One region of the Terrabacter sp. FW104-15G4B genome, then DNA from elsewhere that is predicted to be linked to it. Evidence: predicted binding sites of a transcription regulator. Region 1 holds the regulator's gene; each other region holds the start of a gene.

Region 1 (5,284 bases):
CGCCCACGCCGAACTCGTCGTCCCTCAACTACAGCGCGGGCGCCTCCATCTCGGGGCTCGTCGTCGCCAAGGTCGGCAGCAACGGAAGCGTCAGCATCCGATCCTCCGCAGCCACCGACGTCGTCGCGGACGTCGTGGCCTGGTATCCCTCCGCGACCGACTACCACGGGCTCACGCCCGCCCGGCTGCTCGATACCCGCAACGGCACGGGCGTCGCCTCCAGCGGCTCGCTCGCCGGCGGGACCGCTGTGCGCCTGAAGGTGACCGGGCGCGCGGGCGTGCCGTCGACCGGCGTCAAGGCCGTCGTGCTCACCGTCGTGGCCACGGGTCCGCAGCAGGCGGGTTACCTGACGGCCTACCCGTCCGGCACGGCGCGTCCGTCCACGTCCAACCTCAACTACGTGGCGGGCCAGACGATCGCCAACACCGCCTTCGTCAAGCCCAGCAGTGACGGCTACGTCGAGATCTACGTGCAGGCGTCGACCCAGGTCGTCGCCGACGTCCAGGGGTACCTGGCGCAGTAGCCGTACGCAGGGGGAGGAGCAGCTGCCGGCCTGCCCCTCACCTCATGCGCCGGGTTCGGTCACGAAGTCGATGAGCTCCTCGACGCTGGCCAGCAGCGTCGGCTCGAGGTCGGCATAGGTGCGCACCGTTCCGAGGATGCGCTTCCAGGCGTTCGCGATGTCGGCCTGGGTCGCATGGGCCCAGCCCAGCTCGGCGCAGATGCCGTGCTTCCACGACGTGCCGCGGGGGATGACGGGCCACTGCCGCCAGCCGAGGCGATCCGGGCGCACTGACTGCCACACGTCGACGTAGGGGTGCCCGAGAATCTTGACGTGACGGGTCAGACCCGGCAGGGCCCGGGCCTGCTCGACGATGCGGGCCTCCTTGGTGCCGGGCACCAGGTGGTCGACGAGGATGCCGAGCCGTCGCCCCGGACCGGGCTGGAAGTCGGAGATGATCGCGGCGAGGTCGTCCACGCCGTCCATGAGCTCGACGACGACGCCCTCGACGCGCAGGTCGTCGCCCCACACCTTCTCCACGAGCTCGGCGTCGTGCCGCCCCTCGACGTAGATCCTCGACCCGCTCGCCACCCGGGCGCGGGCGCCCTCGACCGCCACCGAGCCGCTCGCCGTGCGGGAGGCGGCGCGCCTGGCCTCGGCGAGGGCGACGCCGGCCGCGGCAGTCGGAGCCGTCAGCGTGACCGGTGCCCCGTCGAGCAGGAAGCCGGGTCCCAGCGGGAACGCCCTGGTGCGGCCCCGGCGGTCCTCGAGGTGGACGACGTGCATGCCCCCCGCCTTCTCGACCCGGACGACCGCGCCGACCCATCCGGTCTCGACCTCCTCGACGACGAGCCCCGGCTCCGCCGGGGTCGGGACGGAGCGGCCCCGCTTGGGGGTACGCCAGTCGCCGCTGAGCACGTCGGAGCCGTAACGATCGTTGGGAGACACGACAAGGGAGGGTATGCCGTCGCGCCAGGTCGGGCGCGACCGCCACGCGGGCGCGGGCCCGGGGTGGCCGCATACGGTAGGACGAGATCGAGGATCCGCCGCCCACGACGTAGACTTGGCACTCGTCGAACGAGAGTGCCAGAACCGTGAAGGAGGGACGCGATGAGCGAGGACCGCAGGCTCATGGTGCTGCGCGCAATCGTGCAGGACTACGTCCAGACCTCCGAGCCCGTCGGGAGCAAGGCCCTCGTGGAGCGGCACCACCTCGGGGTGAGCGCGGCGACCGTGCGCAACGACATGGCCCTGCTCGAGGAGGAGGGCCTGATCCACGCGCCGCACACGTCGGCGGGCCGCGTGCCCACCGACGCGGGCTACCGGGTGTTCGTCGACCGGCTGAGCGCCGTCAAGCCCCTCGGGCCCGGTGAGCGAAGGGCGATCGTGCAGTTCCTGCAGGGCGCCGTCGACCTCGACGACGTCGTCGACCGCACGGTGCGGTTGCTCGCCAGCCTGACGCGCCAGGTCGCCGTCGTGCAGTACCCGTCGCTCACCCGCTCGACCGTGCGGCACATCGAGCTCGTCCCCATGGGTTCGACGCACCTGATGATCGTGCTCATCGTCAACACCGGACGTGTCGAGCAGCGCGTCGTCGACACCGGGAGCGTGCTCACCGACGCCCGGGGGGAGGCGCTGGTCGCCTCTCTCCGCTCGCGCATCAACGAGGTCGCGGCCGGTGTGCCGTTCACCGCGGCGGCCTCCCGGCTGCGGAGGCTCGTCGGCGAGGCCGACGAGTCCGACGAGTCCGACCGTGCCTCGCTGGAGGCAGTGGTGTCAGCTCTCGGCGACGCCCTCGTCGAGGAGCGCGAGGAGCGTGTCGTGCTCGCGGGTCAGGCCAACCTCGCTCGCGCCGGCGCCGACTTCCCCCGTTCCATCGGCCCGATCCTCGAGGCACTCGAGGAGCACGTCACCCTGCTCCGGCTGCTCGGCCAGCTCGGCGACGACCCCGATCTCGTGTCGGTGCGCATCGGCTCCGAGAACCCCGTGACCGGGCTGCAGACCACCTCCCTGGTGTCGATGGGGTACGGGTCGGGGGCAGAGCGGGTGGCCAGTCTCGGGGTGCTCGGCCCGACCCGCATGGACTACCCCACGACCATGGCCTCGGTGCGCGCGGTCGCCCGCTACGTGTCCGAGATCCTCGACGAGAACCAGAGCACCTGACCCGCACGACCTCGGCCAGTCCCACCGGTGCAGCGTCCCGCTGGAACCGAAAGCACCACGTACCAAAGGAATCTCAGCTTGAACGACTACTACGCCGTCCTCGGTGTCTCGCGCGACGCGAGCCAGGAGGAGATCAAGAAGGCCTACCGTCGGCTCGCCCGCAAGCTGCACCCCGACGTCAACCCCGGCGCGGAGGCGGAGGAGGAGTTCAAGCGGGTCTCGCAGGCCTACGACGTGCTGTCCGACCCGCAGAAGCGCCAGTCGTTCGACATGGGCGCCGACCCGTTCGCGACGGCCGGCGGTGCCGGCTTCGGCGCCGGCCAGGGCTTCTCCTTCAGCGACGTCATGGACGCCTTCTTCGGGGCGGGCGCGACTGCGGGCACGCGTGGTCCGCGGCCGCGCACGCAGCGCGGCCAGGACGCGCTGGTGCGCCTCGACATCGACCTGTCCAAGGCCGTCTTCGGCTCCGAGGAGGAGCTCACCCTCGACACAGCGGTGGGCTGCACCCGCTGCGGCGGCGACGGGGCCGAGCCCGGCACCGGGCGCCAGACCTGCCCGATCTGCAACGGCGCCGGCGAGGTGCAGCAGATCCAGCGCAGCTTCCTCGGCCAGGTGATGACCTCGCGCCCGTGCGTCAACTGCCAGGGTTTCGGCTCGACGCTCACCGACCCGTGCCACGACTGCTCGGGTGACGGCCGGGTGCGCACCCGACGCTCGATCAAGCTCAAGATCCCGGCCGGTGTCGACACCGGCACCCGGATCCAGCTGACGGGGGAGGGCGAGGTCGGGCCGGGCAATGGGCCCAGGGCCGACCTGTACGTCGAGATCCACGTCGTCAACCACGACACCTACACCCGCCGCGGCGACGACCTGCACTGCAGCGTCGAGCTGCCGATGGCGGCGGCGGCGCTCGGCACGAGCTTCAAGCTCTCGACGTTCGACGGCATGCAGGACCTCGAGATCAAGCCCGGCACGCAGAGCGGCGACGTCATGACCCTGCGCGGCCTCGGCGTGACGCACCTGCGCCACGGCGGCCGCGGCGACCTGATCGTCCATGCCACCGTGCAGACGCCGACGCGGCTCACCGAGGAGCAGCAGGAGCTGCTGCGCCAGTTCGCCGCGCTGCGCGGCGAGGAGCGTCCCGAGGGGCGACTGACGCCGGCCAACAAGGGCCTCTTCGGCAAGCTGCGCGACGCCTTCAAGGAGAAGTGAGCCGTCCCGTGGGTGCCCGGTGACGCACCAGCTCTTCCTCGCTCCGCTGTCGTCGGTCGCCGAGGTCGTCGTCGGGTCGTCGGTGCTCCTCGACGGCGACGAAGGGCGGCACGCCGCCGCCGTCGTGCGCGTCCGCCCGGGTGAGCGCTACTTCGTCGCGGACGGGTCCGGGCGCCGGGTCCTGCTCGAGGCCACCGACGTCGACCGGGCGTGGGTCCGTGGCCGGGTGCTCGAGGTGACCGACGAGCCGGAGCCGGCTCCGCGCCTCGTCCTCGTCCAGGCGCTCGCCAAGGGTGACCGCGACGAGCAGGCCATCGAGGCGGCCACCGAGCTGGGCGTCGACGAGGTGGTGCCGTGGCAGGCCGAGCGCTCGGTCGTCGTCTGGCGCGGCGAGCGCGCCGCGAAGTCGCAGGCCAAGTGGGCCTCCGTCGTGGCCCGGGCGACCAAGCAGTCCCGCCGATCGCGTATGCCGCTGACCGTCCCTGTCGTGGGGCTGGCCCCGCTCGTCGCCAGGGTGGCGGACTCGGCCCTCACGCTCGTCCTGCACGAAGAGGCGAGCGAGCCGCTGGCGTCCGTCGCACTGCCGGAGTCGGGTGACGTCCTGGTGGTCGTCGGCCCCGAGGGCGGCATCACCGACCGCGAGGTCGAGGCGCTGGCGGCAGCCGGAGCGCGTGCCGTGCGGCTGGGCTCGAGCATCCTGCGGGCCTCGTCCGCAGGACCGGCAGCCCTCGCGGTCCTCAGTGCACGCACCCGCTGGACCTGACGGCCTACGCCCTCGTCCCCGGTTCGAGGTGATCCTGGGACCGACAGGGGTGCCGCGATCATCACGAACCAGTGGGTGCGCGCGGTCGCCCACGTGCCTAGGGTGCACTCATGACCTCGCAGAGCTCCGCCGACTGCCTCTTCTGCAAGATCGTCGCCGGTGAGATCCCGTCGGACCGGGTCGCCGAGAGCGAACGGTCCATCGCCTTCCGCGACATCAACCCCGCTGCGCCGGTCCACGTGCTCATCGTGCCGAGGCGCCACGAGCCGACCGTCGGGGCGCTCGCCGCGGCGTCGGGTGACGACCTCACCGACGTCTTCCTGCTGGCGGCCCGCGTCGCCGAGCACGAGGGCGTCGCAGAGGCGCACCGGATGGTCGTCAACACCGGCAGCGAGGCAGGGCAGACGATCTTCCACGCGCACGTCCACGTCCTCGGTGGCACGGCCTTCCACGAGGGGAGGATGGTGTGAGCGACGCGGGCGCCGACGCAGCTCCGAAGGCAGCCACCGAGACGAAGCCTGCCCCGCCGCCCGAGCCCCTCGACGACCTCGTCACGACCCACCACACGCTCAAGGTCGGGCGGGCGCGTCTGCCCTACACGGCCACGACCGGTCGTGTCGTGCTGCGCGAGGAGGAGCACAAG
Region 2 (5,284 bases), on a different contig from region 1:
ACGCCGCGCAGTTGCCGCAGGCGATGGGGAAGGGCACGACGACCCGGTCGCCGACCGCCAGCGACCCCGGGGGGATGCCCGGGCCGACCTCCACGACCTCACCCATGAACTCGTGGCCCAGCACGTCACCGTTCTCCATCGACGGGACGTAGCCGTCGACCAGGTGAAGGTCCGACCCGCAGATGGCGGTCGAGGTGACGCGCACGATCGCGTCCCGCGGGCTCAGGATCGACGGGTCAGGGACGTCGCGCACCTCGACGGTGTTGCGTCCTGCCCAGCACACGGCCCTCATGATGCGAGCACCTCGTCCCGCTCCTCGGCGGTCAGGGGCTGTGCCGGCCGCTGCGGGAACTCCTTGCGTGCCCGTTTGCCGTAGGGGGCGCCGTCCGAGCGGACGATGTCGCCGGTCTCGACCACCTGCTTGAAGCGGCGGAGGTCGTCGTTCAGCTGCTGGTTCGGCTCCTCGCCGAAGTACGTTGCGGCGGCCTTGCCCACGGCGCCGCCGGGCAGGTCGTAGGTGATCAGCACGTGCACCTCGGTGCTCTCGCCGTCGGGGGCGACGCCGAACCAGACCTTGCCCGCGTTGGGCACCTGGGTCGAGCCGACGGAGCTCCAGCCGATCCTCTCGCCGGGCACGTCCTCCGTCGTCTCGGCATCCCACTCGACGGTCCGCCCGAAGGGTGCGGTCGCCGTCCAGCGCGAGCTCCGCTCGCCCGTGACGACGACCTGCTCGAGGTGGGCCATGACCGTGGGCAGGTTGCTGAAGTCATGCCAGAAGTCGTAGATGCGCCCGGCGTCCGCGCGGATGGTCGTGCTTGCGAGCAGCTCCATGTGGTCCTCCTTCGGGGGTGGCTGGCGAGGCCTCGACCGCCATCGCTGCTTCCTCTACCCAGCCCGCGGCCCGTCACTCTCCCGTAGGTGCGGCCCGTGCGACTCCGCAGGGCAGATTTGGCCCAGCGGTCACCGGGTAGAGGAGTGCTGAGCCGACTAGGGAGGTCCTCATGTGGTTCGACCAGACGGTCGACCTGGTGCGCCAGGGCTACGTCTTCACCGCTCGTGCCCGTCGACAGCGTGACGCCGCTGAAGCAGCCGTCCGCCCCCGGTATGCCGCCAAGGTGCGCCTGCTCGGCCGGCCCGCGACGGTCGTCGGCGGGTCCGAGGGCGTGGAGCTGTTCTACGACTCCTCACGGATGCGTCGGGAGGGGGCGATGCCGCAGGCGATCGCCCGTCCGCTCTTCGGTCGCGGCGCCGTGCACGGCCTGGACGGCGAGGAGCACCGCAACCGCAAGGACCTGTTCGTCGACGCCTTGATGGACCCCGCCCGGCTGACGTCGCTGCTCGAGCTTGCGGACGACCTGCTCGTCGACGCGCTGCAGTCGTGGCGCCAGCGCGGTGGTGGCGTGGTCTTTCCCACGACGACCGAGGTGTACGGTCGCGCGGTCATCCGCTGGGCCGGCATCGAGGCCACCCCCGACGTCGAGGCCCGGCGCGCCGAGGACCTCGCGCTCATCGTCGACGGCTTCGCCACACCCGGTATGCCGTATGTCGGGGCCTGGCGTCGTCGGATCGTCTGCGACCGGTGGGCGTCGCGTCTGGTGGAGGAGACGAGGGCCGGGCGTCGCACCCCGCCGGAGGACTCCGTGCTGGCCCGGGTGGCGGCGCACCGGGGACCGGACGGCGAGCTGCTCGACGCCCATACCGCAGGGGTGGAGCTGCTCAACGTGCTGCGTCCGACGGTGGCAGTCGCCCGCTTCGCCGCCTTCGGCGCCCTGGCCCTGGCCGACTCCCCGCAGTGGCGCCGGCGGCTGGCCGAGGAGGTCGCCGAGCGGGGGAGCGCGATCAACGGTCCGCTGGCCACCGCCTTCGCCCACGAGGTGCGGCGCGTCTACCCCTTCGTCCCGGCGCTCGCGGCGGTGGCGACCACCGATACGGAGTTCGAGCAGTGCCCCATCTCGGCCGGGCAGCGGGTGGTGCTCGACATCATGGCCACGAACCACGACCCCCAGGAGTGGGACCGGCCCAACGCCTTCGACCCTGAGCGCTTCCTCGGGACCGGGGCGGAGTGGAGCCCGCCGTTCGTCCCGCACGGAGGGGGCCGGCCCGAAGAAGGCCACCGCTGTCCCGGGGAGCTGGTCGCGAACGGGCTGCTGGCGCTGACGTGCGCCCGTCTCGCGCAGTTCGAGGGCCACCTCGCGCACGGTCAGGACCTGGGGTGGTCGTGGGGGCGGGTGCCTGCCCTGCCCCGGTCGGGCGTCGTCATCGCCATCGACGACCCCGACGACGCCGACGACGCCAACGCCGGCGACGCCGGTGACGCCGGTGAGTCCGGCGGCTCGCGCGAGTCCGGGGCCTAGCCGCGGCTCAGCCGCGGTCGCGGAGCAGTCCGCGCAGCCGGTGGTTCTCGTCCTGCAAATCGAGTAGCAGGCGGACGCCGGTGAGGTTGACCCCCCGCGCGATGAGTTCGGCGATCCGGCGCAGCCGCGTCAGGTCGTTGGGGCTGTAGCGCCGGGTGCCTCCGCTCGTGCGGTCAGGCGTGAGCAGCCCCCGTGACTCGTAGAGACGCAGGCTCTGAGCTTCCATGCCGACGAGCTCCGCGGCGATGGTGATGCCGTAGAGGCCTCGGTCTGCATCGGGGTGCCGCTCGTCGGTCATGTCGCTCGGTCCTCTCGGTCGCGGTGGACCTCTTGCACGACACTTTCATGAGTGCTACAAAAAATCTATAGCGCATGCCACAGATCGTGAGGTGCGGTCGTGGCCACCGTGGAGCATCCAGAAACGCGATGGAGGTGAAGACGATGCTGATGCGCACCGACCCCTTCCGTGAGCTCGACCGAGTCGCCCAGCTGGCTCTGGGGGCGAACGGCACCCTAGCCCGGCCGTCGGCCATGCCGATGGACGCCTGGCGGGAAGGGGACACGTTCCACGTCGAGCTCGACCTTCCGGGGGTGGACCCGTCCACCATCGACCTGGACGTCGAGCGGAACGTCGTCACGGTCAAGGCCGAACGCCCGACCCGGGCGAGCGATGCCGACCTCATCGCTGCCGAGCGGCCCAGAGGAGTCTTCAGCCGCCAGCTCGTGCTGGGGGAGAGCCTCGACACTGAACGGATCCAGGCGAGCTACGACTTCGGTGTGCTCTCGCTGACGATCCCGGTCGCCGACAAGGCGAAGCCGCGCAAGATCGAGATCTCGCACCATAAGCAGAACCGGCAGGCCATCACCGCCTGACGCAGGAGTCGACCGTGGACACTCCGGTCCCCGCACCCGACGAGCTGGCCATCGACCTCGACAGCCAGTTCCTCGAGCTGGTGTGCACCGACCCGGAGCTGCTCGACGCAGAGTTCGAGGCCATCATCGCGGCCGGCTGGCCGCCATCGGCGCCGCCAGCAGCGACCGGCCCAGCCGGCCGGAGCCGGTCGCTGACCGGCCAGGGTCGGCGGACACCGGCGAGGCTTCACGAGCAGTCACCGAGGTCGCACGCGCCCCGTCGGGAGCGCTCGCCTCCGAGCCCGACCCGACCTCGTCCTGCTGAGCGAAAGGAGGACAGCCGCAGCAGAATCGTTGTCGCAGGAACTGTCGTCATCGACTCCCCGGGTCGCTGGGGTCACCCGGGGAGTCCCCATGTTCCTCAGCTCGAGTGGCTGCAGCGAGGGCAGGTGCAGTTCTCGCAGCTGCATGCCTCACAGGTGCACCCACTCGGGCAGCTGGCGCAGTCGCAGGGTGCGCCGGCTGCCGCCCCGACCGGGATGGGTGGGAGGTGTCCGCTCATGTCGTGCTCCTTGTCGATGGCCGACACCGCACGAAGCCTCACGGTGCCATCCGTGCGCTTACCCAGACCCGCCCCAGAGCCCTTGGGACTCACGGCTGGTATGCCGGGTAAGGGGTGTCCGTGCTCACCGAGGACCCCACCACCCACGTCGACGCCACCACGCGCCTGTGCACCGCGACCGCCGGCGACGCGCTCGAGGACATCTCGCCCCGGGCACTGGTCGCATGAGTGCACAACCAGACGGCTACCCGGACGTTGGAACCCGCGTCGTCGTACGCCCCATCGGCAACCCGCTGCCTCTCGGCTTCCTCGCGCTCATGGTGGCCACGACCGCCCTCGCGATGCTGCAGATCGGCGTCCTCGAGGCCACCCAGGGGCGAGTGGTGGCAACAGGCATTCTCGGACTGACCGTGCCCCTGCAGCTGATCGCCTGCGTCCTCGGCTTCCTCGCCCGCGATCCCGTCGCCGGCACGGGCATGGGAGTGCTGGCCGGCACGTGGGCGGCGGTCGGCTTCGCCATGCTCGGCTCGCCGCCGGCCTCGACGTCCCCGGGGCTCGGCGTGCTGCTCCTCTGCTCCGCCGTCGCGATGCTCGTGCCCACCGTCGCTGCCACCGGCAAGCTCGCCGGCATGGCCGTCATGGGCCTCAGCGCCATCCGGTTCGCCGTGACCGGCATCGGCCAGCTCACCGGCTCCTCCGGCTGGCTCTCCGCGGCGGGCTGGACCGGGGTCGTGCTCGGGTTCCTGGCTGCGTATGCCGCCCTCGCGTTCGAGCTGGAGGACGTACGGCACGCGACGGTGCTGCCCGTGGGTCGACGAGGAGCGGGAGCCGACACCATGACCGGCTCACCCCGCGTCGAGCTCGAGTCACTCGTCCACGAGGCGGGCGTCCGCAAACAGCTGTAGGCGGCGGGCAACCGGCCGACAGACGGCCGGCGGGGGCTCAGGGGGAGTCGCTGCCCTCGGCCGGTCCCGTGGGGATGCTTGCCGTGCCGACCTTCTCGCCGATGGCGAGGTGACCGCCGAGGTAGGCCGAGAGCCCGTTGACGGTCAGCCCCGCAAGGCCCAACGCCACTCCGACGCGGTGCCGCTGTGGTCGCACCGCCCAGGACGCCGCATACAGCCCCAGGGACGCCACGTTGAGTGCGGCATGGGTCGCCGCGACCCGGCGCGGGCGCTGCGACAGGGAGGCGAACTCGGCCAGGCCAGTGAGCGCGGCGGCGGGCGCCGAGGCGATCCCGGCGCCGACGAGGCGCCGGGACGCATCCTGGGAGCCTGCGCCGCCCACCAGGTCGAGCAGCGCGGAGGAGGCAAAGAAACCGATGGGCAGGTCCGTCAGGAACGGGTGCGCCGCGTGGCCCATGATCTCGCCGGTGACGACGCGCCTCCAGAGCCCGCTTCCGCGTGCCGCGCGTGCGGCGGGGTCGAGGCTGCTCGCTGCGCCGTCCAGACCGGACCGGTCCTCCACGAGGCGCTCGAGGAGACGGACGGCCGTGCTGGGCCCGGACGGATCGCTG
Region 3 (5,284 bases), on a different contig from region 1:
GCGGGCTGGCTGCTCGTTGGTCCTGTGGTCGCGGATCGAGTGCCCGTCGTCGAGGAGCTGGTCGCGGGGCCGGTCTGCGCGGTCGTCGGGGGAGACGTCGGGACCGAGGAGGCCGGCACCGAGGGCGCCGTGGAGCTGCCGGCAGCGGTCGGGCCGGTGGGGGCGGGTGCCGACGTGCACCCGGCTGCGAGCGAGGTCACCGCGGCGACCATCACGACCGACCGGAGCGTCAAGGGGCGGCGGAGTCGGCGAGGGCTACGGCGCATCGCCCGAGGGTATCGCCCCGTGCCGGGGACCACGTGGTCCGGTGCTCCCGCCGCCGAACCGGTACCTTGCCGCTGTGACGACCGAACCCATCCCCGTCGTGCTCGACGTCGACACCGGAGTCGACGACGCCTGCGCCCTGCTCCTCGCCGCCCTGCACCCCGCCCTCGAGCTGCGTGCGGTGTCGTGCGTCGGCGGCAACGCCCCCGTCGACGACGTCGTGCGCAACACGCTGCTGGTGCTCGAGACCGCCGGTCGCGCGGACGTCCCGGTTGCGCGCGGCGCCGAGCGGCCCCTGCTCGAGAGCCCCGTCGACGCACGGCACGTGCACGGCGACGACGGCATGGGCGACCTCGGCTGGGGCCCCGCCGCGACCCGTCCGGACCCGAGGCACGCGGTCGAGCTGCTTCGGGACGTATGCCGTGAGGCGGCCGCCGCCGACCGCCCGGTCACGCTCCTGCCCCTCGCGCCGTTGACGAACATCGCGCTCCTGCTGCGCACGTATCCCGATGCGGCACAAGGCATCTCGGAGATCGTCTTCATGGGCGGCGCCGCGAATGTGGGCAACGCCACGGCCTCGGCAGAGTTCAACGTCTTCCACGACCCCGAGGCGGCCGCGATCGCCCTCGATGCCGCCGCCGACCTGGGGATCCCGGTCACGATGTACGGCCTCGACGTCTTCTACGAGCCGGTCATCGGGGCCGACGTCGTGCGCGAGCTCGTCGGCGTCGGCGGGCGGGGTGCCGCCGAGCTCGGCGGGCGGCTGCTCGACTTCCAGAACGCCCGCTTCGGCCGCGAGGCGTCGACGATCGGCGACGCAGGAGCCGTGTGCGCCGTCCTCGACCGGGCGGCCCTGACGACGGAGACCCTTCCCATCCGGGTGGAGCTCGCCGGCACGTGGTCGCGTGGGCGCACCATCGTCGACCGCCGTGACTGGAGCGGCGACATGGCGCACGACCCGCACGGCGAGGCTCCGGTCCGCATCGACGTGGCGCTGGCCGTCGACGGGCCGCGCTACTCCAAGCTCTGGGCCGACACCCTGCTCGGCCGGGTCGGGGCGCCCTGATGGGACGCGTGGCCGTGCTCGGCTCGCTCAACGTCGACGTCGTCACTCTTGTGGAGCGCCACCCGGCGCCGGGCGAGACGGTGCTGGGCGAGGCCGGCGGCCGTTTCGCCGGAGGCAAGGGTGGCAACCAGGCTGTTGCCGCGGCGAGGGCGGGGGTGAGCCACGTGCAGATGCTTGCGCGGGTGGGCGCCGACGAGGCCGGCGCCGTATACCTCGAGCGCCTGGCCGGGCTCGGGATCGACGCCTCGCCCGTCTCGACCAGCCCGTCCGCGCCCACGGGCACCGCCCTCATCACCGTCGACCAGCAGGGCGAGAACTCCATCATCGTCATCGCGGGCGCCAACGGCGAGGCGGACCCGTCCCTCGCGGCCGAGGCGAGCCGCCTGGGCCCCGGTGACGTGCTGCTCTGCTCGCTCGAGGCGCACCTCGACACGGTGGCCGACGCCGCGAGGGCCGCGCATGCGGCCGGTGCCCGCGTCGTCCTCAACCTCGCGCCGTATGCCGCCCTGCCGCCCGACGTCATCGCGCTCGCCGACCCCGTCGTGGTCAACGAGTCGGAGATGCGGGCGCTCGCGGACTCCGACCTGATGCCGCAGTCGCTGCTCGTGACCTTCGGGGCTGCGGGCGCGCGGTGGGGGACCGACGGGGTCGATGGCATACCCGTGGCTTCGAGCGACCTCGGTGACACCGTCGGCGCCGGGGACGCGTTCTGTGGTGCCCTGGCGGCCGCGCTGGCCGCCGGGGCCGACCGGCAGGCTGCCCTCGAGGCGGCGAACGCAGCGGGTGCGGCCGCCGTGCGCTGGGTCGGCGCCCAGCCGGACGCGGCCCTCTGACGCCCCCTGCACCTGTGGGCGTGGTGGCTCGTGCCGAGCGGCCGCGCGACTGACGTCGCCCCTTCCTCGACGATCTGCGGGTGGTCCTGCATCCGATGGGGTGATCACCCCACCAGACGGCAGATCATGCGGCAGGTCCCGCGCGTCAGGCAGGCGTCGGATGGGTCAGGCCGGCGTCACGACGAGCGCGACCTGGCTGCCGCCGACCCGCGTCAGCACCAGGGTGGCCCCCGAGCCGCCCTTGCCGCGTCCGGTCATCTTCAGCTGCCGGCGCAGCGCGTCGGCGTCGATGGTGACGCCGCGCTTCTTGACCGTGACGCGGTCGTGTCCGTGGTCGCGCAGCCAGCGTGCGAGGCGCTTCGTCGACAGGGGCATCGCCTCGACGACCCGGAAGCGGCGGGCCCAGGGCAGCTCGAGGGCGCTGCTGCTCGACACGTAGCCGACTCCGGTCGCGAGCTCGGCGCCGTCGACCGCCGCGACCAGCGCGCCCGTGAGGCCGGCGCGGATGACGGCCCGGTCCGGCTCGTGGAGCCACTCGCCGATGTCGTTGACCGACATGAGCGCGGGACGCGCGCTGCCCTCGGCGGCGTCCGCCTCCGTGACGACGGCCGTCGAGGTCTCGCTGCAGACGGCCGCGGTGCGCCCCGCCGTCGCGACGAGGGGCCCCCACCAGACCGCGCACTCGAGCACCTCGCCGTGCCACGAAGTCCACTGCGCCTCTGCGCCGCCCGGCACCCGACCGTGGGGAAACGCGGGGGAGAGCTTCGCCCCGGTCGCCGGCACCTGCTCGGCGAAGTCGAGCACCTGCGACCACGACGGCGAGATGGCGTCGAGGGAGAAGACGCGCTTGGTGCGCCCCTTGGCGTCCGCCACCCCGGTGATTCGGCGGGCCGGGTCCAGCCACAGGCCGAGGTGCCGGCGCCCGTCGCCCTGGGGGATGCTCACGTCCTCGGCGAGTCCGTGGGTCACCCGCGCTGACGGCCAGTGGCGGAGGTTGACGGCGGCGACGCGGGCGGTGGTGTCATCGGCGTCGACGGCGTGGACGTTGAGCTCGAGTCCTGCGAAGGCCATCGCGTCGGCGCCCAGCCCGCAGCCGAGGTCGTAGACGTCCCGGACGCCGGCGGCGGCATACCGGTGCGCGTGCCGGGCGGCAATTGCGAGGCGGGTCGACTGCTCCAGCCCGTCGGAGGTGAAGAGCATCCCTGCCGCGAAGTCGCCGAACTTCTCGGCGCCCCGGGAGCGCAGCCGCGACTGGGTCATCGCCGCGGCGACGAGGTCCGCGGCGAAGCCGGCCTCACGCAGCCGACCCTGCAGGTGCAAGGACGTGCCCTCGTCGTAGGGCGGCAGCGACTGGAGCAGCGCCCAGCCCTCACCCGCGGCGAGGCGATCGACCATGGCGGCGTCCATCCCGCCATCCTCGCAGGCCCCCCGTCGAGGGGGCGGGGCCGGCCGGAAGGAGGCGTGCGGGCAGTGTTCGGAGCACTCGCGGGCGCAGGGCCGCCGGGTCCGTGAGCTCCCGAGCATTGGCACTCGACTTGACCGAGTGCTAACGGCATACCTAGATTTCATCTTGTTGGCACTCTCGACCTGAAAGTGCCAGCGCCCTCCTCGAGGGAGGTCGACCCCCGCGACGGCGGCCAGCCTCGAAGAGCCCACAGTCCGTAGTCAGTTTCCGACTGTCCCGAAGGGAAGGTCACCACCGTGTCGGTTTCCATCAAGCCGCTCGAAGACCGCATCGTCGTCAAGTCCCTCGAGGCCGAGCAGACCACCGCTTCCGGCCTCGTCATCCCGGACACGGCCAAGGAGAAGCCCCAGGAGGGCGAGGTCCTCGCCGTCGGCCCCGGCCGCTTCAACGACAACGGCACCGAGCGCGTCCCGCTCGACGTCCAGGTCGGCGACAAGGTCATCTACAGCAAGTACGGCGGCACCGAGGTCAAGTACGGCGGCGAGGAGTACCTCATCCTCTCCGCGCGCGACGTCCTCGCCATCGTCGGCTGACCCAGCCGTATGCCGTGAACGCACCCCGGTGAGCCCCGTCGGGGTCTCCCCGGGGTGCGTCTCGTTCCACCAGATCCCCCGTACCGCATCGCATCACGAGCCAAAAGGAACACCATGGCCAAGAAGCTGGAGTTCAACGACTCCGCCCGCAAGTCGCTGGAGCGCGGCGTCGACGCGCTCGCCAACGCCGTCAAGGTGACGCTCGGCCCGAAGGGTCGCAACGTCGTCATCGACAAGAAGTGGGGCGCCCCGACGATCACGAACGACGGCGTCACCATCGCCCGCGAGATCGAGCTCGAGGACGCCTACGAGAACCTCGGCGCACAGCTCGCCAAGGAGGTCGCCACCAAGACCAACGACGTCGCCGGTGACGGCACGACGACCGCGACCGTCCTCGCCCAGGCCATGGTCAAGGAGGGCCTGCGCAACGTTGCCGCGGGCGCCGCCCCGGCCGCGCTCAAGCGGGGCATGGACAAGGCCGTCACGGCCGTCAACGACCGCCTCCTCGAGAACGCTCGCGAGGTCGACGGCAAGGACGAGATCGCCTCGGTCGCCACGCTCTCCGCCCAGGACACCACCCTCGGTGGTCTCATCGGCGAGGCGTTCGACAAGGTCGGCAAGGACGGCGTCATCACCGTCGAGGAGTCCTCGACGACGGCGACCGAGCTCGAGTTCACCGAGGGGATGCAGTTCGACAAGGGCTACCTCTCGGCCTACTTCGTCACCGACACCGAGCGCATGGAGACCGTCCTCGAGGACGCCTACATCCTCATCAACCAGGGCAAGATCTCCTCGGTCGCCGAGGTGCTCCCGATCCTCGAGAAGGTCGTGCAGTCGGGCAAGCCGCTGCTCATCATCGCCGAGGACGTCGACGGCGAGGCTCTCTCGACCCTGGTCGTCAACAAGATCCGTGGCACCTTCAACGTCGCCGCCGTCAAGGCGCCCGGCTTCGGCGACCGCCGCAAGGCCATGCTCCAGGACATCGCCATCCTCACCGGTGGCCAGGTCATCGCGCCCGAGGTCGGGCTCAGCCTCGACCAGGCCGACCTGACCGTCCTCGGCCAGGCCCGCCGCGTCGTCCTCACCAAGGACAACACGACGATCATCGACGGCAACGGCGAGG

What was found. The regulator HrcA, encoded in region 1, represses chaperone genes, less so after heat shock. The targets are predictions, from matches to a motif close to TTNGCACTCGNNNNNNNCGAGTGCNAA.
Region 2: a site for HrcA is predicted at 2,684-2,710, ahead of AC3WRT_RS09310 (Hsp20/alpha crystallin family protein). Genes of this name have one in related genera too.
Region 3: a site for HrcA is predicted at 3,687-3,713, ahead of groES (co-chaperone GroES). Genes of this name have one in related genera too.

The regions. Positions count from the first base shown of each region.
Region 1 is NZ_JBYTCI010000016.1:44,907-50,190, forward strand. It holds gene AC3WRT_RS13495 (CHAP domain-containing protein) at 1-524, shown strand, start outside; gene AC3WRT_RS13500 (DUF3097 domain-containing protein) at 567-1,451, opposite strand; gene hrcA (heat-inducible transcriptional repressor HrcA) at 1,614-2,666, shown strand; gene dnaJ (molecular chaperone DnaJ) at 2,745-3,878, shown strand; gene AC3WRT_RS13515 (16S rRNA (uracil(1498)-N(3))-methyltransferase) at 3,898-4,641, shown strand; gene AC3WRT_RS13520 (histidine triad nucleotide-binding protein) at 4,752-5,111, shown strand; gene AC3WRT_RS13525 (S10 family peptidase) at 5,108-5,284, shown strand, end outside.
Region 2 is NZ_JBYTCI010000009.1:19,433-24,716, forward strand. It holds gene AC3WRT_RS09290 (zinc-dependent alcohol dehydrogenase) at 1-292, opposite strand, end outside; gene AC3WRT_RS09295 (SRPBCC family protein) at 289-831, opposite strand; gene AC3WRT_RS09300 (cytochrome P450) at 1,002-2,354, shown strand; gene AC3WRT_RS09305 (MerR family transcriptional regulator) at 2,362-2,652, opposite strand; gene AC3WRT_RS09310 (Hsp20/alpha crystallin family protein) at 2,796-3,227, shown strand; gene AC3WRT_RS09315 (GPR1/FUN34/YaaH family transporter) at 3,993-4,673, shown strand; gene AC3WRT_RS09320 (DUF2231 domain-containing protein) at 4,711-5,284, opposite strand, start outside.
Region 3 is NZ_JBYTCI010000013.1:24,220-29,503, reverse strand. It holds gene AC3WRT_RS11850 (nucleoside hydrolase) at 341-1,330, shown strand; gene AC3WRT_RS11845 (PfkB family carbohydrate kinase) at 1,330-2,163, shown strand; gene AC3WRT_RS11840 (class I SAM-dependent methyltransferase) at 2,329-3,570, opposite strand; gene groES (co-chaperone GroES) at 3,865-4,161, shown strand; gene groL (chaperonin GroEL) at 4,276-5,284, shown strand, end outside.